Regions from separate parts of the Subdoligranulum sp. APC924/74 genome, predicted to be linked through region 1. Evidence: predicted binding sites of a transcription regulator. Region 1 holds the regulator's gene; each other region holds the start of a gene.
What was found. The regulator HrcA, encoded in region 1, represses chaperone genes, less so after heat shock. The targets are predictions, from matches to a motif close to TGTTAGCACTCNNNNNNNNNGAGTGCTAACA.
Positions count from the first base shown of each region.

Region 1 (10,440 bases):
CCATTCCAGTGTGCCCTCGTTACAGCCGGTCAGCGTGCCGGTAAAATCGGTGCAGGTGTACAGGTGCATCCGCTCGGCGGGCCATGGCTCGCAAGTAAAATCCACAATGCCGCGGTAGGCGGGGGATTGCATCGTCAAGCCGGTTTCCTCCCACACTTCGCGCAGGGCACAGGCTTCGGCAGTTTCGCCGGGGTCAAGCTTGCCGCCCACACCGATCCATTTATCGTGGTTGACGTCGTTCTTCTTTTTAATGCGGTGCAGCATCAGATAGCAGCCGTTTTGTTCCAGGTAGCACAGAGTGGTTTGCAGCAGTTCAGCCATAGCGGAGCCTCGTTCCCTGTGTGCGGGGCACACAAAATATATTGGTATCAGTATACCACCCGGATAGTACAGGCGGCAAGGCTGCAGACAATGTGCGGGCGGCTATTTGGCGGGCAGGAAACCAATATCCTGAAATTTACGCGGCGCTCCGTTATAATATTTCCAAAATGGAGATGGCTTTGAGGGGAACCGCAAAAAGGTGTTTGAAGCAGGCGTGAACGCCCACATTGCCAAGCCGTTCAGCATGATGCCCTGCTGGCAGGGCTGGATAAAGCACTGACAAAAAACAGGCACGAACCATACATAAACCGCCGCACTTTCCATATAATAGGTATATTGTACAGAATATGGAAGGGCAGGAGGGTACCCCAATGAAAGCAACAGGAATCGTGCGCAGAATTGACGAGCTGGGGCGGGTGGTCATTCCCAAAGAGATCAGGCGAACCCAGCGCATCCGCCAGGGCGATGCACTGGAAATTTTTACCGCTGCCGATGGGCAGGTGGTGTTCAAAAAATATTCCCCGCTGGTGGAGCTGGGTGAACTGGCCGGGGTGTATGCCGAGGTGCTGGCCAAAAACCTGGGCCGCCCTGTGCTGGTGTGTGACAGGGAAAGCATTGTGGCCGCCACCGGCACGGGCAAAGGGCAGCTGCTGGGGCGGCAGATCAGCGATGCCGCCGCCCGGCTGCTGGCCATGCGCGGCCCTTACACCGCGCCGGAAACCGCTGCCCGCCGCATTACGGCCTTTGACAAAGGGGAAACGGTGCTGCTATGCGTCTGCCCCATTGTGGTGCAGGGGGATGTGGAGGGCGGTGTGTTGCTGACCGGCCGCCCGCAGGATGCAGCCCCTGATACCGAGACCGCCCGCGCAGTAAACATTGCCGCGGCATTTTTAGCAAAGTGGATGGAAGAATGAACCGTTGGCCGGCATCACCCTGCTGTCTGGCGGGCAGCAAAACAAGGGCAACACCGCACAATTCCCGCCTGACGGCTTAAGCACCGCTTCGGCGGCTGCGGCACGGCATCTGCGTTGCCAAAATGCTCGATAAGACATCCAGTATTATCTGCGCTTTTGGCTTAGCAGCTGCCGCACCTCGCTCGCCGTATCGGCACTTAGAATTATGCGGTATTGCCCAAGATAAAATAACAGAAAAACGCCGCGGCGGAGGGCAAAAACCACCCTTTGCCGCGGCGTTTGTGTCAAATCTGTTAAAGTTTGAAACTTTTTATGAAAAGGGCTTGACAGAACAAAGAGTTGGGATATAATAAATTTAGCACTCAGGAAGAGAGAGTGCTAAACAAGAAAAAGCAAACAAGGAGATGAGGGCAGCATGACGATGGATGCACGCAAGCAGCGCATTCTGGAAGCGATTGTTGCCATTTATTCTACCGGCGGCGAGCCGGTCGGCTCCGGTTTGCTGGCCAGCCACTTTGACATGGCACTTTCCAGCGCAACGCTCCGCAACGAGATGGCCGCGCTGACAAAGCTTGGCCTGCTGGAGCAGCCGCACACCAGCGCAGGCCGCGTGCCCAGCCCCAAGGGGTACCGGTACTACCTAGACCACCTGTTGGAAGCCCCCGCCGCCATAGCACTGAGCGCAGCGGACCGCGAAAACATTGACCGGCTGTTTGCCGATATGGACGTTGAGCCCGAAAAGCTGGCGCAGAGCGCCGCCCGCGCACTGGCCGATTATATCGGCTGTGCCGCAGTGGCTACCACCCCGCAGGCCGAGGATCTGTGCATCGCCCATTTTGAGGTCGTGCAGGTCGGGCGGTATTCCGCCGCAGTTTTGGCGGTTACCAGCTCCGGCGGTGTGCGCACCCGTGTGGCGCGTATCCACACCGGCTTGACGCGGGAGGATGCCGATGAGATGGCCCGCCTGCTGAACAGCAGCCTGACCTTTGTGGCACCGGAGGATCTGACCCCGTCGCTGACGGCAAGCCTGGTGCTTTCCGCCGGGCGCAGGCTGGCGCCGGTGGTGTTCGCCGCCGAAGCGCTGGTTCGTACCCGCCCGCAGTTTTACCTGGAGGGCGTGCAGTACCTGGCGAAGATGCCGGATGTGCGCACAAACCTTGGCGCGCTGCTGGAAGTTTTTTCTGACAACGAAGCGGCCCGCGCCCTGATCGAACCGGGCAGCGGCAAAGTGACCGCCACGTTGGGCGAGGATATCGAGCCCGCCATGCCGAACCTCTGCATCGTCAGCAAGCGTTACCTTGCGGGCGGCGGGCTGTATGGCACGGTGGCCGTGATCGGCTCCAACCGCATGGAGTACGAACACTTGATCCCCGTTTTGAATTATTTTGCAATTAAGTTAGGGCAGTCAATGTCCGGTAAAAAGGAGGAGCAGACATGAGCGAAGAAACAAAGAAGCAGCCTGAAACTGAACAGGAACAGGCCGCTGCTGAAACAAAAGCGCCCGCGGCAGAATCCGATAAGCAGGAAGCTGAACCCGCTGCAGAAAAGGCCGAAAAGAAAGACTGGTTCGGCAAAAAATCCAAAGAGCTGGAAGCCGTAAAGGCAAAGCTGGAAGCCGCCGAGCAGGCCAACGCAAAGCTGAAAGACCAGATGCTGCGCACCGCTGCAGAGTATGACAATTACCGCAAGCGTTCCGCCCGCGAAGCTGACCAGAAGTTCAACGATGGTGTTTCCCACGCGGTCAACCAGATCCTGGCAATTCTGGATACGCTGGATATGGCAGCCAATGCCGAATGCACCGACGAAAACTATAAAAAGGGCGTTGTGATGACGCTGGACAAAGCTGAAAAAGCTCTGAAAACGCTGAACATCACCGAGATCGAATCCATGGGCAAGCCCTTTGACCCCAACTTTATGAACGCTGTTCAGCAGGTTCCGGCAGAGGATGGCCAGGAAAGCGGCACTGTGGTGCGCGTGTTCCAGAAAGGCTACATGATCGGCGATAAGATCATCCGCCATGCAACCGTGGTTGTGGCCGAATAACAAAGCATGAACCGGGTGCAAAAGCCCGTTCAGATATAAATTAAGACATTCACATTTCCATGTTTCCTGAAAGAGGAATATGAAAGGAGTTTTATATTATGAGTAAGATTATTGGTATTGACCTTGGTACTACCAACAGCTGCGTAGCTGTTATGGAGGGCGGCGAGCCCGTTGTTATCCCTAACGCTGAGGGTGCCCGTACCACCCCGTCTGTTGTCGGCTTTACCAAAACCGGCGAGCGTCTGGTAGGCCAGGTTGCAAAGCGTCAGGCTATCACCAACCCCGAAAACACCATCTCCTCCATCAAGCGTAAGATGGGCACTGCCGAGAAGGTTCACGCCGGCGGCAAGGATTACACCCCCGAAGAGATCAGCGCTATGATCCTGGCAAAGCTGAAGGCTGATGCCGAAGCTTACCTGGGCGAGCCCGTTACCGAGGCTGTCATCACCGTTCCCGCTTACTTCAACGACAGCCAGCGTCAGGCAACCAAGAACGCCGGTACCATTGCTGGTCTGAACGTAAAGCGTATCATCAACGAGCCGACCGCAGCTTCTCTGGCTTACGGCATTGATAAGGAATCCGACCAGAAGATCATGGTTTACGACCTGGGCGGTGGTACGTTCGATGTTTCCATCATCGAGATGGGCGATGGCGTTACTGAAGTTCTGGCTACCAATGGTGATACCCACCTGGGCGGCGATGACTTCGACCAGCGCATCATCGACTGGATGGCTGAGGATTTCCAGAAGGAAAACAACATCGACCTGCGCAAGGATAAGATGGCTGCACAGCGCTTGAAGGAAGCTGCTGAAAAGGCAAAGATCGAGCTGTCCAGCGCCACTTCCACCAACATCAACCTGCCGTTCATCACCGCTGACGCCAACGGCCCCAAGCACTTGGATATGACCCTGACCCGCGCAAAGTTCAATGAACTGACCGCTGATCTGGTTGACCGCACCATGGCCCCTGTCCGCAAGGCTCTGGCTGATGCAGGCCTGAAGGCTTCTGACCTGGCTAAGGTCCTGATGGTCGGTGGCTCCACCCGTATCCCCGCTGTCTATGACGCTGTCAAGAAGGAACTGAACTGCGAGCCGTTCAAGGGCATCAACCCCGATGAATGTGTTGCTGTCGGCGCTTCCATCCAGGGCGGTGTTCTGCAGGGCGACGTTAAGGGTCTGCTGTTGCTGGATGTTACCCCGTTGAGCCTGGGCATTGAGACTCTGGGCGGCGTTTGCACCAAGATCATTGAGCGCAACACCACCATCCCCACCAAGAAGAGCCAGATCTTCTCCACTGCTGCTGACAACCAGCCCAGCGTTGAAGTCAACGTTCTGCAGGGCGAACGTGAGTTTGCCCGCGACAACAAGAGCCTGGGTACCTTCCACCTGGATGGCATCGCTCCGGCTCCGCGCGGCGTGCCCCAGATCGAAGTTACCTTTGATATCGATGCCAACGGCATTGTGCATGTAAGCGCTAAGGACCTTGGCACCGGCAAGGAGCAGAGCATTACCATCACTGCTTCCACCAACATGAGCAAGGATGACATCGACAAGGCCGTTAAGGATGCCGAGCAGTATGCTGCTGAGGATAAGAAGCGCCGCGAAGATGTTGATACCCGCAACAACGCCGACCAGATGGTGTTCCAGACCGAAAAGGCTTTGAGCGAGCTGGGCGACAAGGTCTCTCCGTCCGAGAAGAGCGAGTGCGAAGCTAAGCTGAACGCCCTGAAGGAAGCCCTGAAGGGTACCGATATTGAGGCCATCAAGGCAAAGCAGGACGACCTGCAGAAGGCTTTCTACGCCATCAGCGAGAAGGTTTACCAGCAGGCTGCCCAGCAGCAGGGCCAGCAGCCGGGCGCTGACGCCCAGCAGGGCCCCACGGGCAATGCCGGTTCCGCCCCGAAGGATGACGGTGCTGTTGACGCTGACTTCCACGAGGTGTAAGATAACAGAATAAACAGGGGAACATCCCTGTAACCCAAAAGGCCGCCGCCAGGCAATTCCGGCGGCGGCCATTGTGGGGTTAAGCCCACAAAGCTGCGTCCCGTCCGTAGGGGCGCACAGCGTGTGCCCGCAGTGAAATCACGTTGCCGCTTGCAGGCACAGGCTGTACGCCCTTACGGACAAAGAACCGGCTGTTCCCATAGGGGAAAGGAATAAAAGTCAACTTACTTCAACACATAAAGGTGTGATCATATGGCAGAAAAAAGAGATTATTACGAGGTGCTGGGCATCGGCAAAAACGCTACGGATGCCGAGATCAAGAGTGCCTACCGCAAACTTGCCAAAAAGTACCACCCTGACCTGAACCCCGGCAATAAAGAAGCCGAGGAAAAGTTCAAAGAGGTCAACGAAGCCAACGATGTGCTTTCCGACCCACAGAAACGCCAGCGCTATGATCAGTTCGGCTTTGCCGGCGTAGACCCCAACTATGCGGCTGCCAACGGCGGCGGTGCAGGCGGGTTCGGCGGTGGTTTTGGCGGCGTGGACCTGGGCGACATCTTTGGCGATATCTTTGGCGGCGGATTTGGCGGTGGATTCAGCGGCTTTGGCGGCGGTTCTTCCACCCGCACCGCCAATGCACCCCGCAAGGGCCATGATATTCAGGCCAGCGTGATCCTGACCTTTGAGGAAGCCGCCCACGGCTGCTCCAAGAAGATCACCATCAACCGCCAGGATACCTGCCCCGACTGCGGCGGCACCGGTGCGGCCAAGGGTACCAGCCCCGAAACCTGCCCCGACTGCGGCGGCCGTGGTTATGTTGTAACACAGCAGCGCACCCCCTTTGGCGTAATGCAGAGCCAGCAGCCCTGCAGCCACTGCGGCGGCCGCGGCACCATTATCCGCAACCCGTGCAAGACCTGCCGCGGCACCGGCAAGACCGCCGCGCGCAAGAGCCTGGAGATCAATATCCCCGCTGGTATTGATGATGACCAGAACATTGCACTGCGCGGCCAGGGCGATGCCGGTTCCAACGGCGGCCCGGCCGGCGATGTGATCGTGCATGTTACCGTTAAGGCCGACCCGATGTTTGAGCGTGACGGGTACGATGTTACCATCCATGTGCCCATCACCTTCAGTCAGGCTGTGCTGGGCGATGACGTTGAGGTGCCCACCGTGGATGGCCGCATTGTGCAGCATATCCCCGAAGGCACCCAGAGCGGCACCAAGTTCCGCCTGCGCGGCCAGGGCATCCAGTACCTGAACGGCCGCGGCCGCGGCGACCAGTATGTGATCGTCGATGTTGAGATCCCTAAAAAGGTCACCCGCGCCCAGCGCGAAGCCCTGAAAGCTTTTGAGGACAGCATGAAAGAGGATAACTACGAAAAGCGCAAGGGCTTCTTCAAGAACCTGCGCGACCGTTTCTCGTAATGCAATAACATGCCCCCGCCTGGTAATGCAGACGGGGGTGTTTTTGTATCAGTTAATTATAGCAATATCACGACCTCTTTATGTGATTTTTACATAGATGATATCATTCTCTAGCCTAAAAAGATAGAGGAAAAATGAGAAAAGTAAAGTGCAGTAAGGCTAATATTGCACTTTCGCCAATCATCATGTATAATAAAACTGTCTGTAAGCAACCTAAAGCAGGGGAGGGCTTCATGCAAAAAATCAAAGATTTCTGCAAGCGGCACCGCCTGCTGTGGCTGACTTTGCTGGTGGCGCTGGCTGCTGCCGCTGTGGCCGCGTGGGCCGGGTTTGACCTTGGCCAGCGGGTGGATAACCAGCCGGTGTATGAAATCGTCAACGATGATTATACCCGTACCGTTGTAATTCCTGCCACGGCGGACGCTGCAACGCAGGATGACGGCACAACCGGGTTGTACCTGCCCGTTCCGCTCAAAAGCGGGCAGCGCATTTACGGGGTTCGACTGGACCTGACCACCCATAATTGGGCGTTCCGGCATGGCACCCTGTACGCTGCACTGCTGGATGCCGATGGCAACGCCGTGGCGAACGGTGAGCTGGACTGCATTACCATTAAAGATGACACCTTTGCGGCCATCACGTTTGATGCGCCCTATACAGCCCCCGGCACAGCCGATGCCGAAGCGGACTATGACCTGGCAAACCCCAACATGACCCTGCGCCTGTGGTATACCCCCGGCGATGACTGGGATGTGTACCACCTGCTGGGCCTTTGGACGGATGCCGACACCAGCCAGCAGATGACCCGCCGGAATGCAAACGGCACGACGGATTCCATCGTCGGGCATCCGGCATTGCAGTATGTCGTCAATGATTCCGGCAGCTGGTCCCATGTGATCTCCCGCCTGCTGGGCGTGCTGACCTTTGCGGCGGTGGTGGCGGGCTTTATCCTGCTCACCCACCGCGCCAAGCTGTGGCAGGTGGTGCTGGTGTGCGGTGCGGTGCTGGGCGTGGCGTTTGCCTTTTTAACGCCGCCCCTTGTCGGCCCCGATGAATACACCCACCTGGCCAAATGCTACCGCCAGTCCAGCACATTGCTGGGCCAGCCGGTGGCGGACGATGATGATATGCTGCTGGTGCGCAGCTGCGATGCTCCCTATTTCAAAAATCATACCGGTGATATCGGCATTTACGCTTACAAGGAAATGCTGGAACACCTGGGAGATGCGGGCTGCAGCGGTGAAACGACTGTCAGCTCCGATACCTATGTAACGGCGGACCCCATCAATAATACGCTCTACCTGGGTCAGATTGCCGGCATTACGCTGGCGCGCATGATGGGGCTTGGCTTCCATGGCATGCTGCTGTTGGGGCGGCTGTGCAACCTGGCGCTGTACCTGGCATTGGCTGCGGCTGCGGTCAATATTGCACCCCAGCGGCTGCGCGGCATTTTTGCCGGTGTGGCACTGCTGGCCCAGCCCTTGCAGCTGGCGGGCAGCCTTTCGGCGGACGCCGCCGTGCTGGGGTATCTCTTCTGCTTTACTGCGCTCTGCCTGACCCTGCGCACCCGCCCGGCCCGCTGGCCGGAAACGGTGGCTGCTGTGGTGCTGGCGGCGCTCATCGGCCCGGCCAAGGCAATTTATCTGCCCGCCGTGCTGCTGATCTTTATGATTCCCGATGCCAACCTTGCCTTGCCCGGCAAGCGCTGGCCGGTTGGCCCCATTGCCAAAGTTCTGGCGCTGGTGCTGGCCGCTATCGGCTGGGTGCAGGTCAATATGGGCGCTGCTTTGTATGCAGCCCGCGATGTGGATACCGTGGGCATCCTGCGCGCCGGTGGTGCCGCCGCGGCTGGTGCCGCTTTGCTGGCGCTGCTGTACTGGAAGATCCGCCGCGACCCCAAAAAGAAGAAAATCTTTTTGGGTGCCATTGCCGCGGTTGTGGTGTTGGCCATCCCGGTTGGGCTGTATAAGCTGACCCACATGTGGGGCGGCTTAACGCCGGAACAGCTGGTTGGCTCCATTCAGGAAAACGGCGATTCCATCTACACCTATTCCGCCGGGTATATCTGCCGCAACCTGCCCAACACGGCCAAACTGCTGCTGCGCTCTTTCAGTGCGCAGGGGGCGCAGTGGGTGCAGGGCGTGCTGGGCACTGCCCTGGGCGAACCCATTGTGTATACCGTGGATGCCAGCTGGGTGCTGGGGGTTGGCTTTATCCTGGCTTTGCTGGCCGCGGCGCTGCCGCAGGCGGGCGAGACCGTACCTCTGGGCCGGCGCACCAAAGCGGGCGTTTGGGGTATTGTTCTCTGCGTGATTGCCCTTTCGTTCGTCACGGCGCTCAACTGGACCCCCATCAATTACACCACTATTTTTGGCCTGCAGGGGCGCTACTGGTTGCCCGTGTTGCCGCTGGTGCTGGCGCTGGTGCACCACAACCGCACCGTTGCCGTGCAAAAGCCCGCAGAGCGCAAGGCGGTATTTGCCATGCTCTGCCTGACATCGTTCGTCATTCTGCAAGGCGCGGGTTTGTACGCGACCTTCCAGATGCCGTCATAAATTATCATTTTATACGTTTTGTATAATGCAGAAAGGAACATTACCATGACTGTTACCCGTAATACCATCATTGCCGAAATCCTGCAGAACGATCCTTCCCAGGGCTGCGTGCCCATCTTTTTGAACACGGGTATGCACTGCCTGGGCTGCATGGCTGCCCATGGTGAGACCGTGGAGCAGGCCTGCATGGTCCACGGTGTGGACCCCGACGAACTGTGCGCCGAACTGAATGACTACTTTGCACACCTGTAAGCCTGTGCCGCACCTGGATGCGCGGCTGGCCGCCGCGGCTGCCTATGTGCGGCCCGGCCATATTGCCGCCGATATTGGGTGTGACCATGGAAAACTCAGTGCATGGCTGGCGGGCAGCGGTTGCTGCCCGCTTGTTTTTGCATGTGATCTGCGGGAAGGCCCGCTGCAAAAAGCCCGCATGACCTGCGCCCCCTGGGCGGATAAGATCCAGTTCCGCCTCGGTTCCGGATTGAGTGTGCTGCAGCCGGGGGAGGCAACGGAGATCATCATTGCCGGCATGGGGGCCGAAACGGTGCTGGAAATCCTGGATGCCGCCCCTTGGGTGAGGAACGAACAGTATAACTTTGTTTTTGTACCCGCCACCAAGCACAGCGTTTTGCGCAAGGGCCTTGCCCAGCGCGGCTTTGCCTTAAAAAGCGAGACACTGTGCCGTGCAGCCGGGCGGCTGTATACCGTGATCAACGCGCAGTATACCGGCCGGGCAGCGGAGCCCACCGGCCTTGCCTGCCTGTGCGGCAAAACGCAGGGCCAGCCCGAAGCCCAGGCCTACCGTGAACAGCAGCTGGTCAAACTGAAAAAATACCGCCTGGGCCTTGCACCCGGCCCGCAGGCGGATGGGGTGGATGCCCTGATACAGGAAATGGAGGATGGACTATGGCCGTAAAAGTACAGCAGGTACTGGAAATTCTGGAACAGATCGCCCCGCCGGAGCTGGCTTGCAGTTGGGATAACGTGGGCCTTTTGGTGGATGCCGGACGCCCGGTCACCTCCATTATGGCGGCGCTGGATATTACCGCCGATGTGGTGCGCGATGCCGCCGAAAGCGGGTGTGAGCTGATTGTAAGCCACCACCCGGTCATCTTTGACCCGCTGCGCCGCGTGACGGCAGAGGATGTGCCCGCAATGCTGCTGCAGAACGGCATTTCGGCCATCTGCATGCACACCAATCTGGATGCCGCTCCCGGCGGTGTGAACGATGTGCTG
Region 1 is NZ_PSQF01000020.1:28,294-38,733, reverse strand. Features, by position in the region: gene C4885_RS07235 (NUDIX domain-containing protein) at 1-321, opposite strand, end outside; gene C4885_RS07230 (stage V sporulation T C-terminal domain-containing protein) at 693-1,235, shown strand; gene hrcA (heat-inducible transcriptional repressor HrcA) at 1,651-2,673, shown strand; gene C4885_RS07220 (nucleotide exchange factor GrpE) at 2,670-3,278, shown strand; gene dnaK (molecular chaperone DnaK) at 3,377-5,221, shown strand; gene dnaJ (molecular chaperone DnaJ) at 5,474-6,649, shown strand; gene C4885_RS07205 (DUF2142 domain-containing protein) at 6,883-9,204, shown strand; gene C4885_RS07200 (DUF1858 domain-containing protein) at 9,250-9,456, shown strand; gene C4885_RS07195 (class I SAM-dependent methyltransferase) at 9,434-10,120, shown strand; gene C4885_RS07190 (Nif3-like dinuclear metal center hexameric protein) at 10,111-10,440, shown strand, end outside.

Region 2 (10,440 bases), on a different contig from region 1:
TATCCTGCTGGAAAGCCGCAGCACGGATACCGCCGGAGCTGAGCACACGGCGCGGCAGATCATTGGGCGCGATGAGCTGGAAGATTACGGGGCGGACGGGCAGATGAAATATGTGACCCTCTACCTGCGCGGAGACGGCCCGCTGGCCGAAGTACACGCCATTGCCCTGAAAGGTTAAGGTGTATCTGAAGCCAAAGAAGCGGTGCTTGTAGAAATAGACTAAATTTTCAGATAAACCCTAAAACAGACCACAAACAACACCACCCGCCGGGCGTGTGGGAAAGCAGCGCAATGCTGCTTTCCCTGCCCCGGCAGGTGGTGTTGTTATTTTTATTGTTGTGTTTTGGCCGCTTTGTGCCGCAGCCAGGCAGTAACCAGAAAAGTGATGGCAATGCAGGGCAAAAAACCGAGCGCATCCACGCCGACATCCTGAATCATTCCGGCGCGGCCCGGGATAAAGAGCTGGTGGAATTCATCAGTGCCCGCATAGGCGGTACAGGTCACAGCGCTGATCAGTGCTTCTTGCACAAGCTGTTTGGCCCCGCCCGCTTTGCCTGCGCTGCCAAACAGATGGACGGTGACGGCGGTGCTGACACCGAGAGTACAGTAAATATAAACATGTGCCCACTTGCGAATGTTGGCATTGTCGTTCTGGCTGCTGAACCACTTGGGGGTCAGGCGGTGAGCCGCGGTGGATTCCACTTTTTCCGTTATCTGCTGGCTGAGGGCAGAGGAGCTCTCCCCCGGCTGGGCGGAAAACAGAAAGATTGCCGCCATGATGGCCAATGTAATGCACAGCATCACCGCGCGCACAAGTTTCAGTTTATTGTTCTGCTCCGGCATTCCCGTACCTCCGCGTTCCATCGTGCCATCATGTACAATACACATGGCATACTTGAAAAGCATACCAGTTTTGCGGTGCAGAATCAAGCGAAAAAAAGACACATCCGCATGGATTGTACGATGTTATATTTATTTTATCTTTCACTTTATTATTTCTGCCCTTATTGGCTGCAAAACCGCAAAAAGGGCCGCAGCCTTTACGGGCTGCGGCCCTACATATTACTTTATGCGGTGCGGCTATTAAATCAGTACATGCCGCCCATGTCACCGCCGGCGGGGGCTGCCGGTGCCGGGGGCTCCGGCAGGTCAGCGACCAGGCTTTCGGTGGTCAGAACCATAGCGGCAACGCTGGAAGCATTCTCCAGAGCGGAGCGGGTGACCTTGGTCGGGTCAACAATGCCGGCTTCGATCATATCGTCAACATATTCTTCCTTCTGGGCGTCATAGCCGTAGTTGGGCTTGCCGGCCTGCAGAATGTTGTTGATGATAACGCTGCCTTCCAGGCCAGCGTTTGCGGCGATCTGGCGCAGAGGAGCTTCCAGAGCCTTGCGGACGATCTTAGCGCCAGTGCGCTCATCGCCTTCCAGCTCGCTGACCAGCTTATCAACAGCGGGGATAGCGTTGATGGTAGCGGTGCCGCCGCCAGCAACGATACCCTCTTCAACAGCAGCCTTGGTTGCGTTCAGGGCGTCCTCGATGCGGAGCTTCTTATCCTTCATCTCAACTTCGGTAGCAGCGCCGACCTTGATGACAGCTACGCCGCCAGCCAGCTTGGCCAGGCGTTCCTGCAGCTTTTCACGGTCAAAGTCAGAGGTAGCGGAAGCGATCTGGGAACGAATCTGGGCAACGCGGTCAGCAATGGCCTGCTTATCGCCAGCGCCACCGACGATGGTGGTGTTCTCCTTGCCAACCTTGACCTGGCGGGCGCTGCCCAGCAGCTGGATGGTAGCGTCCTTGAGCTCATAGCCCAGGTCGCTGCTGATGACGGTGCCGCCGGTCAGGATGGCGATATCCTGCAGCATTTCCTTGCGGCGGTCGCCAAAGCCGGGAGCCTTGACAGCAACCACATTCAGGCCGCCGCGCAGACGGTTGATGATGAGGTTGGACAGTGCGTCGCCCTCAACATCCTCAGCGATGATGAGCAGCTTGCGGCCGGACTGGATCACGGACTCCAGCAGAGGAACGATATCCTGGAACACGCTGATCTTTTTATCGGTGATCAGCACGCTGCAGTCCTCGTAAACGGTTTCCATCTTCTCGGTATCGGTGACCATGTACGGGGTAACGTAGCCACGGTCAAACTGCATGCCTTCCACTACCTCGGTGTAGGTTTCAGCAGTGGTCTTGTTCTCCTCAATGGTGATCACGCCGTCAGCAGTAACCTTTTCCATAGCGTCAGCGATCAGCTGGCCGATCTGTGCATCACCGGCAGAAACGGTGCCGACACGGGCGATATCCTTGCTGCCGTTGACTTTCTGGCTGTGTGCCTTGACGGCCTCAACAGCGGTGTTGACAGCCTTCTGGATGCCGCGCTTGATGTCCATCGGGTTTGCACCGGCGGTAACGTTCTTCATGCCCTCGGTAACAAGAGCCTGTGCCAGAACGGTAGCGGTGGTGGTGCCGTCGCCGGCAGCATCATTGGTCTTGGTGGCAACTTCACGCACGAGCTGTGCACCCATGTTCTCGAAAGCGTCTTTCAGCTCAATTTCCTTTGCGATGGTAACGCCATCGTTGGTGATGACCGGGCTGCCGAACTTCTTGCCCAGAACAACGTTGCGGCCTTTGGGGCCCAGGGTAATCTTAACGGTATCAGCCAGCTGGTCAATGCCGGCGCAAAGAGCCTTGCGGGCGTCTTCGCCCTGCTTAATCTGTTTTGCCATAAATCAGCATCTCCTTTTATCAGTAAGAACAGTTAAAGTTTACTCAACGATTGCCAGGATATCGCTCTGGCGGACAATGGTGCATTCCTCGCCGTCAACCTTGACTTCGGTGCCGGAGTACTTGCTGGTGAGGACCTTATCGCCAACCTTGACGATCATCTCAACGTCTTTGCCATCGACATTGCCGCCGGGGCCGACTGCGATAACTTCAGCAACCTGCGGCTTTTCCTTGGCGGAACCGGTCAGGATCAGGCCGCCCTTGGAGGTTTCTTCTTCTTCAACGAGTTTGATCACAACGCGATCAGCAAGAGGTTTGATTTTCATGATGAAATATCCTCCTATAATTAAAGTTTCTTTGAAACATTTTGTTTAGCACTCTTTTCTCCTGAGTGCTAAATCTATTATAGCGTTCCTTTGCCAAAAATCAACCCCTTGAAGTATAAAATTTTTGTGAACAGTGTTTTTTGCCGTTTATTCGTTGTAATTTATTAGCGCTCCGGGCTGTTTTCTATCTGTTTTTTGGTCTTGGCTGGCAGACTGCCCGGCTGGATGGCACACTGGCACTGCAAATAAAGGCGTGCTTTGGTGGGGATCAGCCTTCACCGGGGTGGTGCCAGTGCAGGGTAAGCTCCGCCCGCAGCGCCCCCTGCGTGCTGCCATAACGGTTTTGCAGCCAGAAACACAGGTCGAGCGGGTCGGCATCCGGGCCGTTTATTCCGTACAGCGCCGTTATCAAACCGTCAAATTCCCGGTTGGCGGCTGCGGCAAATGCCACCTGCAGTTCGGCATCCGGGCGGGCGGCGGGAGTCAGGTCTTTCAGTTCCACATCCCGCAGGGTCAGGTTTACCCGCACGCTGCCGGGGGCCAGCACCTGCACATCGGCGGCGGCTTTGGCGGCAAGGTGCAGGTCATCCGGCAACGTGCAGTCCAACCGATGGGCCTGGCCGCACAGAATAGCCGCCAGCTGGGCAGCCAACGGGCTTTGCGTCTGGCGGGCTGTATTGGCAGCGGTATCATAAAACAGCATGGCGTATTCCCCGCCCGCACTGACGGGCACAGCGGCGGTTTTGGCGTTATCAAACAGGGTTTGCAGGCCGCAGTGCAGCTGCTGCTTTTCTTCCAGCGCTTTCAAGTTTTCGTACAGGGTCGGCGTTTGGTCCTGGATGGGCATCTGCACGGCAGGATCCAGCACAAACACGGCGATTTCCGGCGCGGGGCGGGCGGTGCTTTGCAACAGCTGAGCGATTTCTTCTGCCAGCGGCCAGCTGCACCCGGCAGGCAGAACGGCAAGGTCCATCAGGCCGTAAAACGGCTGGCCGTTCATGGTTTGGGCGGCGGCATTCCAGGCGGCAGCACAGGTAGCGCCGCTGCCGGTAAAGGTTTTGCAGGCGGCGGAATCCTCGCTTTGCTGGTCACTGGTCAAAAGCGTGACCGTGTAGCCGGCATCCTGCGCGGTAAAAAACACCGCCCGCACAATTTCCCTGTGGGAAAGCAGCTGCCCGCCGCAGCCCGCCAACAGGCAGCCCAGCAGCACCGCCGCCATCAGGCGGGATGTTTTATGCATGATACCAACCATTGGCAGCCTCCTGTTACCATCACAACCGCAGCGAAGCCCCAGCAGACGGCACTGCGCCAATAAAATGCCTGTTCCAGCGGCACGGTGCGCAGCACAGCACACAACAGAGCCATGCCGCCAAAGTACAGCGGGTAACGGTCCAGCCCGGCGGCAGCGCTGCCCGCCCCGGCGCGGCCACCCCACAGTTCCACCATGGCATACAGGTACAGTGCCAGCCGCACCGTGACTGCCATGCACCACAGCAAAATTTGCAGCCATTCCAACCGGTTAAAAATTGAAAGCGCCCCGCACTGTGCAGCCCCCTGCACCGGGGTTTGGCGGGTGGGCATGGCCGCGCCAAAAAACAGCTCCAGCAGCAGGTGGACCGCGGCATCAAAGCCCAGTGCTGACGCGGCAAATGTTACTGCCTTGCGGCAGCGCTGGCCGGGCTGCGGAGGCCAAAGGGCAAACAGCAGATATTCCGGCGGGAGCGCCAGCTGAGAAACAAACGCCGCCTGCCAGTCCTGCCCTGTCAGCGGTGCCGCATGCAGGTTGGGTACACGCAGGCGCGGCGCGACCGAGAGTACCATGATTGCCATACACGCGGCACCGAACACCAACAAGGCGTTGGCCGTCTGGCGCAGGGCGGGCTCCCGCCGGAGGTAGATGACCGGTGCCAGCACGACAAAACAGGTGCCCGCCAGCCCCAGTGTACCGGGGTACACGCTGCCAAACAGGGCGTGCAGGCGCAGAATTTCCAATGCTGAACTGATTGCCAGCAAAACACAGAGAACTTTTTGCAGCAGGGCGTTTCCCTGCCAGCTGGTCGACACTAACAGAAGCACAGCGGCCAGCACCGCCGCGCTGGCGGGCAGAGCCAGCAGCCCTGCCCGCGCCCAATAACCGGTGTGCAGCCGCAGCAGCGTATCGGCCAGAATGCTGAGGAGCAGCACGGGGTAAAAATCCACATTACTCTTTTGCATGGCGCGGCAGCACCTCCCCTTTTTGTGCCAGGCGGGACCAGATGGCCCGCACAAAACCATCCCGCAAGGCTGCCTTGCCCGGCGGCATGAGCGGGTAAAGATAATCATAACCGAACGGGTCGCTGCCGCAGGCCATGGCCAGAATCAGCAACGCCCCACAGGCCAGCCCCGGCACACCGAACAGTCCCGCCAGCAGTATGACCGCAAAGCGGAACAGAATCGACTGTTCATACAGCGCCGGGACTGCCAGGGTGGCGATGGTGGCCGCCGCGGCCATGGTGAGCACCGGCACGCTGATGATGCCCGCCGAGACAGCGGTTTCGCCAATGATGAGCGCCCCCACAAGGCTGACGGTGTGGCTGATGGATTTGGGGGCGCGCAGCCCGGCTTCACGCACAATTTCCAGCAGCAGGGTCACGGCCAGCATTTCCGGCATGGGCGGTAGCGGCGTGGAGGCTTCGCCCTGGGCCAGTTTGGCCAGCAGGTGCACGGGGATCAGCTCCGGCGCAAAGCTGACCGCCATGACATACAGCCCCGGTCCAAACACCGCCAGCAAGAACGCCAGATATTTGAGCAGGCGGATGAGACCGGCAAACACTGCGCCGGAAGAATAATCGTCCAGGCATTCAAAATGCTCGGCAAAAAAGCTGGGCACCACCATGGCAAGCGGGCTGCCGGATACAAGGATAACGATTTTGCCCTCACAGATGCGGGCGCAGGCGGTGGCCGGGCGCTCGGTATAGGCTGCCGCGGGGAAAAGGTTGAGCTTGTCCTGCTTGAGGAACGAGGCAAAATAGGTGCTGTCCAGCAGGACGGGGATTTGTACCCCGGCCAGCCGCTGTTTGAGGGTTTGCACCACATCCGCCGGGGCCAGGGCGGTATCATAACAAATGGCATACTCGGTTTTGGCACGGGTGTTGGCGGTGCAGATCTCCGCCGTAAAGCTGCCGGTGCGGAACTGACGGCGCAGCTGGGAAATGTTATTGCGCAGGTGCTCGGTAAAGGCATCCTGCGGGCCGCGCATGTTGCCTTCCCCGCTGGGGTTGGTCACGCTGCGGCCCGGCATATCCTGGGTGGAAAACGCCAGCGCCTGGCCGCTGCCCTCCACCAGCAGCACGGCCATGCCGCCGGCGAGGGCTTCCACCAGCTGGGTACGGGTGGTGATGGGGGTTTGCTCTGTGGGTAGGCAGCTTTGCTCTGCCAGGTACTGCACCAGCTGCGGCCCGGCCTTGCAGCCCGGCACGCCTTGACCCAGTGCGTGCAGCACCATGATGCAGAGTTTTTCCGGCGAGGAAAGCCCCGCAAACATGGCGATGCAGCAGCGGCAGCCGCAAATCGTAAAGCTTTTGGTATAGAAATCCGATGAGCCGCCAAACATAGTTTGCAGAAACGCCTGATTTTCAGCAAGGGCCTGCCCCAGCGGCTGGTTATCCGCAGTTGTCATGTAATCACCTTCCCTTGCTGTTCAGTGTGACCCAAAAACGGCAGGGATAAACGCAGGAGGTGCTTTTATGCTTGCATCGGTTTTGCATACCGTAATTATTTATGCTGTGGTTATTTTTGCCATGCGGCTGATGGGCAAGCGGCAGCTGGGGGAATTGCAGCCATCCGAGCTGGTAACAACGTTCATGATTTCCAATGTTGCCTCCATCTGCATTGATGAGCCGGATCTGCCGCTGCTTTCCAGCCTGGTGCCGATTTTATTGATTGCGGCGCTGGAAATATTGAACTCAACCGCCGCCTATTACCTGCCCGGCTATGCGGCGCTGCTGTTTGGGAGACCGGTGACGGTAATCCAGGATGGGCAGATCCGGCAGGATGCACTGCGGCATCTGCGCATGACGCCGGGCGATCTGATGGAAGCGCTGCGCGGCAAGGATATTTTTGACCCGCGGCAGGTAGTATGGGGTGTGGTGGAGCCCAACGGGAGCATCAGCGCCGCGCAAAAAGTGGCGGACGACAGCCCGCTGCTGCCGCTGTTGGTAGACCAGGAAGTTTACCCCGAAAATCTGGCCCAGCTGGGGCGCAATGAAGCCTGGCTGGATACCGACCTTGCCAGGCGCGGGATGCGGCGGGCAGAGGTACTGGCTTACCTTGGCAATAAGGAAAGCTGCGTTGTGATACAAAAAAAGACCGCCCAGAACGGGCGGTCTGAAAAACCGGAAAGTACAGGTGGTTTTTGAATGAAGCGCAACTGGTATGCCATCGCCATTCTGGTCCTGCTGGCGGCGGTGCTGCTTGGCTGCAAACAGTATGTAAGCGCCACTGCGGGCAGCCTGCGCGCCCAGGTGCAAAGCGCTTATGCGCAGACACTGACGCAGCAGTACCCGCAGGCGCAGCAGGCTTTCCGGCAGGCCGCGCACAGTGCAAGGCAGGCCAGCAAAAAGCTGGGGCTGCTGGTGCGCCGCAACGCGCTGGATCGCATGAACGAAACCATGGCGGTTTTGCCGCAGTATGCCAACCCGGAAAACCAGGCCGACCTTGCGGTGGAAGCTGCACGGGTGCTGGCGCAGATCGACCAGCTGGAGCAGTGCTTTACGGGCACATTTTAGCCCTGCATGCCGCCGTTTTTGGCGCGGGAATCCAGCATGTCTTTCAGCTCATCCATAAAGGTGTTGACATCGCTGAACTGGCGGTAGACGGAAGCAAAGCGCACATAGGCAACGTCGTCCATCTTTTTCAGCTGCTCCATGGCAAGGTCCCCAATATAGACGGAGGTCACTTCCCTGTCGTAAGAGTTCAGCAGCACCTGTTCAATGCGGCTGACGGCGGCATCCAGCTGCTCATAGCTGACAGGGCGCTTTTCGCAGGCGCGCAGCATGCCGTTGAGCAGTTTCTGGCGGTCGAACACTTCACGCGAACGGTCTTTTTTGATGACCATCAGGGGCACAGTTTCCACGATCTCATAGGTGGTAAAGCGTTTTTTGCAGGAAAGGCACTCGCGGCGGCGGCGGATCTTTTCGCCGTCCTCCGTGGGGCGCGAATCAATTACCTTGGATTCATCGGCACCGCAGTACGGGCAACGCATAGCAAAGTTCCTCCTGGTTTACGCTTTCTTGGGGGCGGGGGCAGCCTTGCGGGTCTTGTAGCTGACCCACAGCTGGGTTGCAATACACATGGTGCTGTAAACACCGCTGACCATGCCAAACAGCAGCGGCACCGCAAAGGTGAAGATGCTGTCCAGCTTGAAGATGATGGACACCACGCAGACGATTGCCAGTGCAATGCAGGTGGTGATACTGGTCATCATGGAACGGCCAAAGCTCTGGTTGATGGACAGGTTGACCAGCTCCGGCAGGGACATCTTTTTGCCGTAAAGGCCGCTGTTCTCGCGGATACGGTCATAGATAACAACGGTATCGTTGATGGAGTAGCCCAGAATGGTAAGCATAGCTGCAATAAAGTTGCCGTTGAGGGGAATGCGCAGCAGAACAAAGACGCCGTACACAACAAACATATCGTGCAGCAAAGCAACGATTGCCATGGCACCGGCGGACCAGCCGCCAATGCGGCGGAAACGCACGGCAACGTACAGCAAAATCAGCACGCAGGCAGCCACAACAGCCACAACGCTCTTGGCCAGGAACTCGTTGCCGATGGTGGGGTTGACGTTGCTGACTTCCTGCTGGACAAACTGGTTGTCCGGGTAGGTGGTGTTCAGGGTTTCGATCATGCTGTCCAGCTGCTCGGTGGAAAGGGTCTCGCTGCCGGGCAGGTTGATGGTCAGGGTCTGTGCACCGGAAACATCCGTGCCGGTCTGTACGGTCAGGTTGCTCTGGCCCAGCTCGGCGGCTACCGTCTGCTTGACATTGTTCAGGTCAACATCGCCCTGGTAGCCAACGGTAACCATAGCGCCACCCTTGAACTCGATATCCATGGTAACGCCGAAGACAAAGCTGAACACCAGCACCACGGCAACCAGAACGCCGGAGAAGGTGTAGAACTTCTTGCGGTTGCCGACAAAGTTGATGTTGGGGCACTTGTAAGTCTTTTTGCCATCCTTGGAACCGCCATACAGAACGGGGTTGCGGAACGCCTTGCAGCGGGATGCACCACGGATCATAATGCGGGTTGCAAACACGCCAAAGACAAAGTTGAGCAGAACACTGGTGAGCAGCGTGAAGCCGAAAGAGTAGATGCTGCCAGCCGTGGAAGGACCAAACATGAAGAAGATGGGGTTGAACACCTTGCCCCAGAAGCCATCGGTGGGGCCAAAAGCACCCATCAGCAGGGCTGCAACGATGACGATGGTCACGTTGCCGTCAATGATGGGGGTCAGGCCCATCTTGAAGCCGCTGGCGATAGCGCCATCCAGCGTTTTGCCGTTGCCAAGCTCTTCTTTGATGCGCTCAGCGGTGATAACGTTGGCGTCAACGCCCATACCGATACCAAGGATGATACCGGCGATACCGGGCAGGGTCAGCGTGGAGCCATTGAACACGGTGAAGTAACCGGAAACAAATGCCAGCGTGGCGACAACCTGGCCAAACAGAGAGATGACCGCAATGGTACCGGGCAGACGGTAACGCACGATCATGAGCAGAGCCACAAAGGCAAAAGCAATGATGCCGGCCAGCACCATCACATCCAGGCTCTTAGCGCCCAGGGTGGGGCTGATGGTGGAGAAGCTTTCGGCCGAGAGGGCAAAAGGCAGAGAACCGGAGTTAATCTGGTTTGCCAGCGCGGTGACCTGGTCCTGGGTGAAAGAACCTTCGATCACAGCGTTGCCGTCCGTGATGGCAGTCTTGACGGTAGCGGTGGAGATGTTCTCGCCGTCCAGCCAGATGGAGATGGTGCCGTTGGACTGGGCTGCCAGCTCGGTGGTGGCCTCAGCAAACTTTTTGGCACCGTCAGCGCTGAACTGCAGCTGAACAACATAACCGTTCTCCTGGTTGTAGCCTGCGGTTGCGGACGTCACATCGTCACCGCTCAGGATCTCTTCGCCGTCGGCAGTAGAGCCCTTGCGGAACACCATCTCGGCGGTGGTGCCGATCTCGTCAATGGCGGTCTGGGGATTAAAGTCGGTTTCGCCGGTTTTCCAGGGGAAACGGACGATGATGCGGTCCTTGTTATAGTCCACATAATCCTCATAATCGGTAATGCCAAGGCCGACCAGACGGTCTTCGATGACGGTTTTGGCCGCGGTCATCTGGTCATCGGTGGCTTCCACACCGTCAGC
Region 2 is NZ_PSQF01000014.1:18,788-29,227, reverse strand. Features, by position in the region: gene C4885_RS05915 (hypothetical protein) at 1-178, shown strand, start outside; gene C4885_RS05910 (VanZ family protein) at 331-843, opposite strand; gene groL (chaperonin GroEL) at 1,089-2,723, opposite strand; gene groES (co-chaperone GroES) at 2,763-3,047, opposite strand; gene C4885_RS05895 (hypothetical protein) at 3,316-4,299, opposite strand; gene C4885_RS05890 (hypothetical protein) at 4,266-5,261, opposite strand; gene C4885_RS05885 (spore germination protein) at 5,248-6,705, opposite strand; gene C4885_RS05880 (DUF421 domain-containing protein) at 6,773-7,444, shown strand; gene C4885_RS05875 (DUF4363 family protein) at 7,445-7,813, shown strand; gene nrdR (transcriptional regulator NrdR) at 7,810-8,289, opposite strand; gene secF (protein translocase subunit SecF) at 8,308-10,440, opposite strand, start outside.
Region 2: a site for HrcA is predicted at 3,091-3,121, ahead of groES (co-chaperone GroES). Genes of this name have one in related genera too.

Region 3 (10,440 bases), on a different contig from region 1:
TGCCATCCACCAGCCAGGTTTTTGCGTGCAGAAAGCCCGGCGTGAAGGTGTAGATCTTGACCCCGGAGCGGATCAGCGGCTCAAAGTAGCTGCAGGTCAGCTGGTAAACCATCTTTTTATCCGGGATACCGGGGGTATAAATGCGCACATCCACGCCGCGCTTTGCGGCCAAGCGCAGTGCCGTCATGGTGGCGTTATCCAAGATTAGGTACGGCGTGGTGATCCACAGCGTTTCCTGCGCCTGGGTGATCAGGTCCAGGTAGACATTTTTGGAAACATTCTCATCGTCCACCGGGCTGTCGCTGTAGGGCTGCACAAGGCCGATCGTCGGCTCTTCCGCCGGGAACGGCTGCTCCTCGCGGTAAGCATCCAGACCGGGATCGTCGGGGCGCTGGCTGGCCCACAGCTCCAGAAAGATCGTGGCAAAGCTCCACGCCGCGGGGCCCTGCAGCCGCACGCCGGTATCGCACCAATAGCCAAAGCGCTCTTTTTGGTTAATGTACTCATCTGCCAGGTTAAAACCGCCGGTAAAGGCGGTTTTTCCATCCACCACCACAATCTTGCGGTGGTCACGGCTGTTCATCACCAAGTTCAGCAACGGCACAAACGGGTTAAACGGCACTGCCTGGATCCCTTCCACCTGCAGGGTCTTCCAGTATTGGGCGGGCAGGCCAGTGGCACAGCCCACATCGTCATAAATCATCCGCACATCCACGCCCTGAGCCGCTTTACGACGCAGCACATCATGTACGGCATCCCACATTTTGCCCTTGGAGATAATAAAGAACTCCAAAAGGATCGATTCCTGTGCTGATTCAAGCGCTTCCAGCAAATCGGGAAAGACCGCTTCTCCCGAAGCGTAAAACTTGACGTTGGTGCCGGAATACACCGGGTAAGCGGCAAAATCCCGCAGGTAAGCTGCGGTGCGCCCCGCGCGGGGGTTGGCCTGTTCCAGCATGGCCTGTGCCGCAGGGTCCGTGCGGCGCAGTGGGCGGATGCGGTCATAGGCCCAATCCAGCTTTTTGCGCAGGCGGAATGCCGGGCGCTTATCGCCCCACAGCAGGTAGAGCAAACCGCCCTGCACCGGCATGATCATGAAAAGAACCATCCAGCTGATCTTGAACTCCGGCGCGGTGGAATCCTGCCGGATAAGCACCGCGCACATGATAACGCTCAAGGCTATCATCAGCGGGTTCAGCCAGTGCGCATAGCTGGAAAGGCTTGTGAACAAAGACCAGAACCATGCCGCCTGGATCAAAATCAGCACCCCGGTAATTACAATGCGGCTGAACAGCTTGCTGCACAGCTTTTTTATCATTCGGCCAAGCTCCTGCATGGCCCCACCTCCCTTTTATCTTTTGGTTTATCTTCTATATCATACGAGATAACACTTTAACGATACCACGCCCCATTCCTGATTTCAAGCCTTTTCCTGCCCGTTTTGGGCAGAATGAAAAAGATGTGCTATTTTCTTTATGTTTTGTTTTGCATTTCAATTTCATCGTCAAGTTGTAAATTTTATCTGCATTTAGCACTCGCATGCAAAGACTGCTAAAAATTCACGCACAGTTCACACTTTATTCATAATTATAGTGTACTGTAATACTCGTCAACAGAAAATGACACCGCTCCCAAGGGTGTCGGAGCTGCTGAGCCAATACTGATAAAAAACTTTATGGATATGTTTAAGGAGATATGACTTATGGCTATGCTGATAGACCGCCGCTACAATCCGTTCCGCGATTTTGAGGATATTGATCGTTCTTTCTTTGGCGATAACAGCCTTGCAGAGTTCAAGACGGACATTCGTGACATCGGCGATGCCTATGTGATGGAGTGCGACCTGCCCGGTTTCCGCAAAGAAGATATCGCCCTGAATCTGCACGATAAAGTGCTGACCATCAAGGCTGAGCGCCACAGCGATTTTGAGAACGCCGAGAAAAAGGGCAGCTACCTGCGTTGCGAGCGCAGCTTTGGCAGCTATACTCGCAGCTTTGATGTGACCGGCGTGGATACCACCAAAGTGCGTGCCGCTTACAACAACGGTGTGCTAGCTATCACCCTGCCCAAGTATGTAAAGCCGCAGCCCACCGCCCAGACGATTTCCATTGACTGATAAATCCAGCCATCCATTTCGCAAGATTGCCTTTTTTTGTCCTGTATATATTTCGTCTCCTTCCCATCCTCCTATCCCCGCCACTCGCCAGCAGGCTGTGAGATAAGGCCCCCGGAATGATGCGTAGTGGGGCCCGACAAAGTTGGGGCTGGCCGTAGCACTCGGTGTTCCGGGCACTTTATCTCACAGCCTGCGTCCGGGTTCCTTTCCCTACCTTACTTATTTTTTATTATCTTCCCGCTATAAAAACGAAAACCGCCTGTACTATTGAGCATCCGCTCGCCCGGTACAGGCAGTTTTTATTTTTTAAATTGTTTTGCTGGCCACGTTACGCCGGCAGCTTGCTGTTCAGGAACTGCACCCCAACGCCAAGCAGGTTCGGCCCCAGGTGTACGGCCAGGGTGGCGTCAATTTTGCCGTGCAGCACACGGTGGGCGTTGGGCAGCGCGCGGGTCAGAGCTGCTTCCAGCGCTGCGCCCTCTTCCGGCACATTGCCATCGCACACGACCAGGTTATACTCCTCGCCGGGGTGTTTGGCTGCCAGCTCCGTTGCCAGCTCAATCAGCCGCTGCTGCACACCGCGGCGGCCGCGCACCTTGGCGGCAGTGGAGATCATGCCGTCCTTGCGGTCAAAGGTCAAAATCGGTTTGATCTGCAAAAGTCCCCCCGCCAGCGCTGTGGCGCGGCCAATGCGGCCGCCGCGCTGCAGGTACTCCAGCGTATCCAGCGAAAAATACACCACCGTGTCATCGATCAGCCGCTTGGTCAGTTCGCACAGCGGGTCAAACGCCACACCGCGCACCGCATAGCGCGCCACCTGAACTGCCAGTGCACCCAGACCGATGCTGGCGCTTTTGCTGTCGAACACTTTCACGGTCAGCTCCGGGTGTTCCTCGGCGGCAAGACGCATCAGGTTGTTGGCGCTGGAAAGGCACTCTGCGATCATCAGCACGATCACATGGGTGTAGCCCTGGCGGGCGATCGCGCTGTACACATCCTCAATATCCTGCGGGCGGGGCAGGCTGGTTTTGAAATTCTCGTTTTTCTGGCGGGCATAGATCGTTTCTACCGTAATATCAATGTTATCGCGGTAGCTCTCGGTCCCACTTGTCACCACCAGCGGCACACAGAAAATGGGGTATTCTTTCAGATATTCCTGCGGCAGATCGCAGCAGGTATCGGTAATAATGGCGATCTTATTGGCTGCTTCCATTCTATTCTCCTCGATCAAAACACAAAGCCGGGCAGCGCAGCGCATTGACGGGCTGCGTTTACTTCTTTTGTATTAAAAGATATTATACCCCTGTTTTTTTGCCGCGTCAAACAGATATGCTGTTCAAACGGCAGCAAAGCGTGTATAATAAAAGGCATATTCCCCACCGTAAAATTGTTGCTGATAAAAGGAGTATTGTACTATGCTGAATCCCGGAATCAAAGGCAGCGCCAGCGTTGCCGTAACCGCCGCCAATACCGCTGCCGCCATGGGCAGCGGTGAGCTGAATGTGTTCGCCACCCCCGCCCTTGCCGCATTGGTTGAAAAAGCCTGCTGGCAGAGCGTTGCCCCGGAGCTGGACCCCGGCTGCGGCACCGTTGGCACCAAGCTGGAACTGGCCCACAACGCCCCCACACCCGTTGGCATGATGGTGCGCTGCGAAAGTGAACTGACCGCCGTGGACGGCCGCAAGCTGACCTTCAGCGCCGTGATGTATGACGACGCCGGCGAAGTTGGCCGCGCCACCCACGAGCGCTTTATCATCCAGAACGAAAAGTTCCAGAAGAAAGCCGACGCCAAAAAGGCCGCCGAATAATCATTCCGGCAATTCAAAGCACTCATTTCCAACAGCCCCACCCGCATTTTACGGGTGGGGCTGTTGCTTTGCGCAGGGGCTTGTCCGCAATGCTTTTTTGCCGTCGAAGTCCGCTTGTTTTTCCGCCTTTACCGGGCGTTTTGGGGCTTCTGCGCACAGCGGCAAAAAGTGCGGGTGCCCTCCGATACAATAATAACACCATGCACACAGCATGGTTGAGGGAGGGATCACCATGCAAAACACACCAGCCACATCATCCACCGCGCCGCGCATCCGGCAGGCTGTGCGCACCGCCAACGCCAAAACGGCACCGCCCGCCTTGCCCCGCGCCCCGCTTTTGCACGGGCTGAACCGCGCCGTGTTATGGCAGCTTGCCGCCTGCGGTACCGGGCTGCTTCTCAGTGCCGGGCAGGTTTACGGCGGGGCCGCGCCCTTTGGCCTTGGCCTGCTGCTGGGCTGCGGCAATACATATGCCCCCGCCGCCGCGCTGGGCTGCCTGGCCGGGCTGCTATTGTTCCAGCCGCTGGATACCGCCTTGAAGCTGGCGGGGGCCTGCATCGGGGCGCTGACCGCCCGCATTGTGGGCCGCCAGCTGGGCCAGACCGGCTTTTTGCCCGGCGCGGCCTGCGGGGTGGGCGTTCTGCTGTTGGAACAGGGGCTTGTCACCCTGGTGGGCGGCGCAAGCCCGGCGGATACGGCCAGCCTGCTGTGCTCCGCCGCGCTGGCCGTGCTGGTGGGGCTGGGCATCCACAAGCTCCACATCGGCACCCCGCGCGGGGCCTGCCTGTGGGCCGCCATGGCCGCCGCCTGTTTGCAGCGCGCTGCCCTGCCGGGGTTTGCACCGGGGCTGGTGGGGGCGGCGTTCTGCATTTTGTGCTGTGCCTGCGCGGGCAGCCTGGAGCACACCGCCGTACTGGCTCTTGTGCTTGCCATGGCCCTGACCGCTGCCGCCCCGACGCTCTGTTTTGCCGCGCTGGCCGTGGCTGCGGGCGGGCTGGGGACAGCGGTCTTTTGCCCCGGCGAGCGCCGCAGCGGGGCCGCCGTATTTGCTGCCGGGTGTGCGCTGGGGGCGCTGGCCGCTCCCAACCTGACCGGCGTACTCACCCTCGGTCTTGCCGCCGGGGCCGGGCTACTGGGCTTTCTGCTCTGTCCGGAGCAGGCTCTGCGGGCGGTGTTTCCGCCGCCTGCCCCACCGGTCGGCACCCAAAGCCTGACCAGCGCGGCACGCAAACTTTCCGGCGTGGCAGATACCTTATCCGACATTGCCGAAACAGTGAACGCTGTATGCAGCTGCCAGATGCCGCCCCGCGGCGAAAGCTATGACTATGTGGTAGAGTTCTGCGCCCAGCACCTGTGTCAGAACTGCGCCCGCCGCAATACCTGTTGGGTTCAGGGGTATTCCACCGCCATGGATGGGCTGTACGCCCTGCGCGGCGCGCTGGAACACAACGGCCGCGTGGAGCTGGAGGACCTGCCGGGGCAGCTTTCCACCTGCGTCCACCCGGCGGACCTGTGTGCCACCGTCAGCCACGGTTACCGGCTATGGTGCAGCCGCCGCCAGACCCGCGCCCGCGCCGAATTGCTGCGCACCGCCCTGACCGAGCAGTACAGCGCCATGGCCACAGCTTTAGCCCAAATGGCCGCCCGCCTGGGCCGGGCTGGCCTGCCGGACCCCCGGCGCGAAGCCCGCACCACCCAGTTGTTTGCTTCTCTTGGGCTGGAACCACTGGAATGTACCGTCCTGACTGATTTGGCCGGGCGGGTTACCGCCGCCGTTACCCTGCCCCGGACCAGCTTTACCCCCGGCGAGTGCCGCGCCCTGGCCGAGGAAATGGGCCGCATCTGCCGCCGGGACTTTGATCCACCGGAAGTAACCAACTGCCGCACCGTGACCATGTTGCATTTTGGCGAACGCCCGCTCTACCGCGCCGTGTTCGGCCTGGCCAGCCGCCCTGCCCCGCCGGAAACCGTGAGCGGGGATGCCTGCCGTCAATTCTGCGACAGTGCAGGCCGCGCCCAGATGCTGCTGTGTGACGGTATGGGCACCGGCAAGCCCGCCGCCGTGGACGGCCAGATGGCCGCCAAACTGACGGCCCAGCTGCTGCAGGCCGGGTTTGCCGCCGAAAGCGCTGCCCGGCTGGTCAACGTGGCACTGGGCCTGAAAAACGCAGGGCAGGAAAGCGGTGCAACGCTGGACCTGCTGACGCTGGACCTGTACACCGGGCGGGCCGGACTGTTCAAAGCGGGGGCGGCCCCCAGCTTTTTATGCCGGGCAGGCGTTGTGCGCACGCTGGATGGTGCCAGCCTGCCCATGGGGGTGCTGCCCACTGTAACGGGCCGTTCCACCGCCTTAACGCTGGATGTGGGCGACACCGTGATGATGGTCAGCGACGGTGCTTTGTGCGATGGCTCCGCCTGGCTGTGTGACCAGCTGACCCTGAGCACCCGGCTGGGCCAAAGCCCGCAGCAGACCGCCGAAGCCGTTGCCGCCAGCGCTGTGCGCCGCAGCGGGGCGCGCCAGGATGATATCACCGTGGCCATTGTGCGGCTGGAACGGCAGAAAAGCTGACAGCAAACCTGCATCATTCCAAACAGCGCAGGAATTGTGCGGTACCCCTTGGAACGGATTTCTATTCCTGCTATGGCAAAATCACGGCGGCAGCGCCCTGCCATTGCACGCACCAACGCACCAATTTTGCGCCGTGCCTGCTCGCTCATTATTCGTTCACAAATATTTTCAAAAATATTCAAAAAAACTGTTTATTTTAGGCAAAAAGTGTGGTAAAGTAAAAACATGCCAAATGTGGAGCATACCACATCACAATAAATACATATGCCGGGTGGGGAGAGCTTATCCCGGCGCGAAAAGAGGTTTGTAAGACAATGGAATACGCCAGTAAGGACATTCGCAACATTCTTGTGGCCGGCCACGCAGGCTGCGGCAAAACGACTTTGACCGAATCCCTGCTGTATTTGAGCGGTGCAACTGAGCGCATGGGCCGTGTTGAGGACGGCACCACCGCCAGCGATTTTGACCCCGAAGAAGCACGCCGCAAAGCATCGCTGAATTCCAGCGTGATTCCCGTGGAAAGCAACGGCACCAAGTTCAACCTGATTGATGTTCCCGGCCTGTTTGATTTTGAAACCGGCGCCGCCGAGGGCATCACCGCTGCGGAAAGTGTCCTGATCTGTGTTTCTGGCCGTTCCGGCGTTACCGTCGGCGCAGAAAAGGCCTATAAACTGGCACTGAAAAACAACAAGGCCCGCATGGTGTTCGTGACCAAATCTGACCTTGAAAATTCTGACTACTTCAAGATTCTGGAACAGCTGAAAATCAAGTTCGGCCCTTCTATCTGCCCCTGTGTTGTGCCTGCCCGCCTGGACGATGGCACCGTGGCTTACATCAACCTGTTCAGCCAGAAGGCATTCAAGTACGAAAGCGGAAAACAAGTGCAGATCGACCTGCCCGATATCGGCCACCGCTTTGAGGGCCTGATCCAGGCTATGTACGAAGCCATTGCCGAAACGGACGAGACCCTGATGGAAAAGTTCTTTGAGGGCGAGCCGTTCACCACCGAAGAGATCGTTACCGGCATGGCCGCAGGCGTGCGCACCGGCCAGATCACCCCCGTGTTCTGCGGCAGTGCCGTCAACCTGCAGGCATTGGATATGCTGCTGTACAACATGAAGGAGTTGCTGCCCAGCGCCGCAACCGCCGCTGTTGTTGGCGAAAACGCTGACAGTGAGCCGGTTGAAATCACCGTGGACGACACCGCCCCCACCTGCGCTTATGTGTTCAAGACCGTTGCCGACCCGTTTGTGGGCAAGCTGAGCTTTATCAAGGTCCTGTCCGGCAAGCTGAGCGCAACCAGCAACGTCATCAATGCCCGCACCGGCCAGCCGGAGCGCCTGGGCAAAACATTGACCGTATGCGGCAAAAAACAGACCGACACCCCCGCCATTGTGGCCGGTGATATTGGCGCAGTTGCCAAACTGGCCACCGCCAAGACCGGCGATACCCTATGCGATCCTGCCCGTGTTGTCACCCTGCCCGCCCCCAGCTACCCCGTTGCCTGCTACCGCATGGCTGTCAGGGTTGCCAAAAAGGGCGATGAGGGCAAGGTTTCCGGCGCGCTGGCCCGCCTGATCGAAGAAGATCCTGCCATTTCCTTTACCGTTGACCCCGAAACCAAGCAGCAGATCATCAGCGGCCTGGGCACCCAGCACCTGGAAGTTGCCGTTGCCAAGCTGAAGAACAAGTTTGGCGTTGAGATCACGCTGGAAGTTCCGCGCGTACCCTACCGCGAATCCATCCGCAAGAGCTGCAAGGCCCAGGGCCGCCACAAGAAGCAGACCGGCGGCCACGGCCAGTTTGGCGATGTGTGGATCCAGTTCGAGCCCATTCCGGGTGAGGACGTTGAGTTTGCCGAAAACGTGTTCGGCGGCAGCGTGCCGAAGAACTTCTTCCCCGCCGTGGAAAAGGGTGTGCGTCAGGCAGCCCAGCACGGCGTTCTGGCCGGGTACCCCATGGTTGGCCTGAAAGCCACCCTGCTTGACGGCAGCTATCACCCGGTAGACTCCAGCGAAATGGCGTTCATCATGGCCGCCAAGCTGAGCTACAAAGCCGCCATCCCCGAAGCCGGCCCCGTTCTGCTGGAGCCCATCGGCACCCTGAAAGCCCATGTACCCGCCGACAACACCGGCGATATCATGGGCGAAGTAACCAAGCGCCGCGGCCGCGTGCTGGGCATGAACCCGGACGAGGACGGCGAGCAGGTTGTGGAAGCCGAAGTGCCCATGAGTGAAATGCAGGACTTTACCACCTTCCTGCGTCAGCTGACCCAGGGCCGCGGCTGGTTTACCTTTGATTTTGTCCGTTACGAAACCCTGCCCCAGATGCTGGAAGCCAAAGTCATCGAGCAGGCCAAAGCCCTTGGGAACTTTGCGGAAGAAGAAGCCTGATTATAGAAAAAAAAGAACCGGTGCAAAGGAGGGTGTCCGTAAAACAGTTTCAGTCCCGGCAGTAATGTCTGCCGGGACTGTTCTTGTATATATTGTAGCCATATGATATGATCAAACAGACCGATAAACTTGAATTTACAAACATTGAAAGGAGTTATTATCATGTTGAAATTGTTTAAAAAATCTATTTGGATTCCTTATGAAGATAGCACTGTTTATCCTACTGTTGCAAAAGCACAGCAGGCAATTATCAAATATTGTGAAGATAACGGATTTTTATATGAATTTACTGCAGATGATGAAGTTGTTATAGATGGAATTAAACATGAAATATATCGTGGATATGACTCTGGAAGTCGAGGAAACTATGGCATTAAATGTAGAGAGAAGTAACTCTACAAATGGCAATTTGTTGAACTGATAAAGAGCGCACTTCTATACACCTTTCGGTGTACTGTACGGTCTGCAATTTTGCGCAGCACCAAAGCCTCCCTTGTGTAAAGGGAGGTGGCACGGCGTAAGCCGTGACGGAGGGATTGTCATGCAGCCAAAGCACAATAAGCAGTTGGTTCCTTTGGCAAAACAGCTGCGAAAAGAAATGACCAAGGAAGAACGGCACCTATGGTATGATTTTCTGCGGTCCTACCCTGTCCGTTTTTCCAGACAAAAGGTGTTGGGAAAATATATCGCTGACTTCTATTGCGCAGAAGCAAAGCTTGTCATTGAGTTGGACGGTTCTCAACACTATGAGGATAGAAACATCAAAAAAGATGCAGACCGCACCGCTTTTCTGGAGGGATATGGTCTGAGAGTCATCCGTATTCCCAACAACGATGTCGGCAGAAATTTCTGTGGAGTTTGTGAGTATATCGATGCTGCGGTAAAGCAATCCCTCAGTCAGCTTCGCTGACAGCTCCCTTTACACAAGGGAGCCCTGGGCGCTGCCGCGCCAGTGCATAACATAAAAACCGGCCTATGATCGTAACCATAGGTCGGTTTAACTGTTTTACGAACCCCGCCCAAACTGCACCGGTTCTTTTTTGCTAATTTCTCATTTCTAATTCCTAATTACCTTCAACTCCTACTTTCTGCCTTTTACCTGCCTTCCATCCATTCGCATATTGCTTCATAATACGCCTTTGCGGCCTGTTTAGCGCCGCTGGGGGTGGCAAGGCGGGCGGCATCCTGGGGGTTGGTCAAAAAGCACTGCTCCACCAGCACCGCCGGGCAGTCGGCGTCCGCCAAAAGGCGGAAGGTCGGTTCATTGTGCGGGGTCTCGTCGCTGGATTCATACACCATGCGGTTATCGTATGTATCAAAATAAATGTACCGCACACCATCCTGCCCGCGCAGGGGCTGGCCGGTCTGGGTGATCTTCTGGGCGGTCAGGCGGGCCAGGGCCACGCTCTCGTCATGGTATTGCTGCCCCGGCGGAATGGCGTAACATTCAAAGCCGCTGGCCGTGCCGCTCGGATCGGAATTGCCATGGATAGAAAATAGCAGCACTGCACCCGCGTCATTCGCGCGCTGGGCGCGTTCCGCCGGTTCCACGCG
Region 3 is NZ_PSQF01000039.1:10,700-21,139, reverse strand. Features, by position in the region: gene cls (cardiolipin synthase) at 1-1,318, opposite strand, end outside; gene C4885_RS09940 (Hsp20/alpha crystallin family protein) at 1,703-2,116, shown strand; gene C4885_RS09935 (DegV family protein) at 2,445-3,329, opposite strand; gene C4885_RS09930 (thioesterase family protein) at 3,532-3,924, shown strand; gene C4885_RS09925 (SpoIIE family protein phosphatase) at 4,157-6,493, shown strand; gene C4885_RS09920 (elongation factor G) at 6,808-8,886, shown strand; gene C4885_RS09915 (DUF4318 domain-containing protein) at 9,049-9,279, shown strand; gene C4885_RS09910 (endonuclease domain-containing protein) at 9,428-9,796, shown strand; gene C4885_RS09905 (N-acetylmuramoyl-L-alanine amidase) at 9,982-10,440, opposite strand, start outside.
Region 3: a site for HrcA is predicted at 1,527-1,557, ahead of C4885_RS09940 (Hsp20/alpha crystallin family protein). Genes of this name have one in related genera too.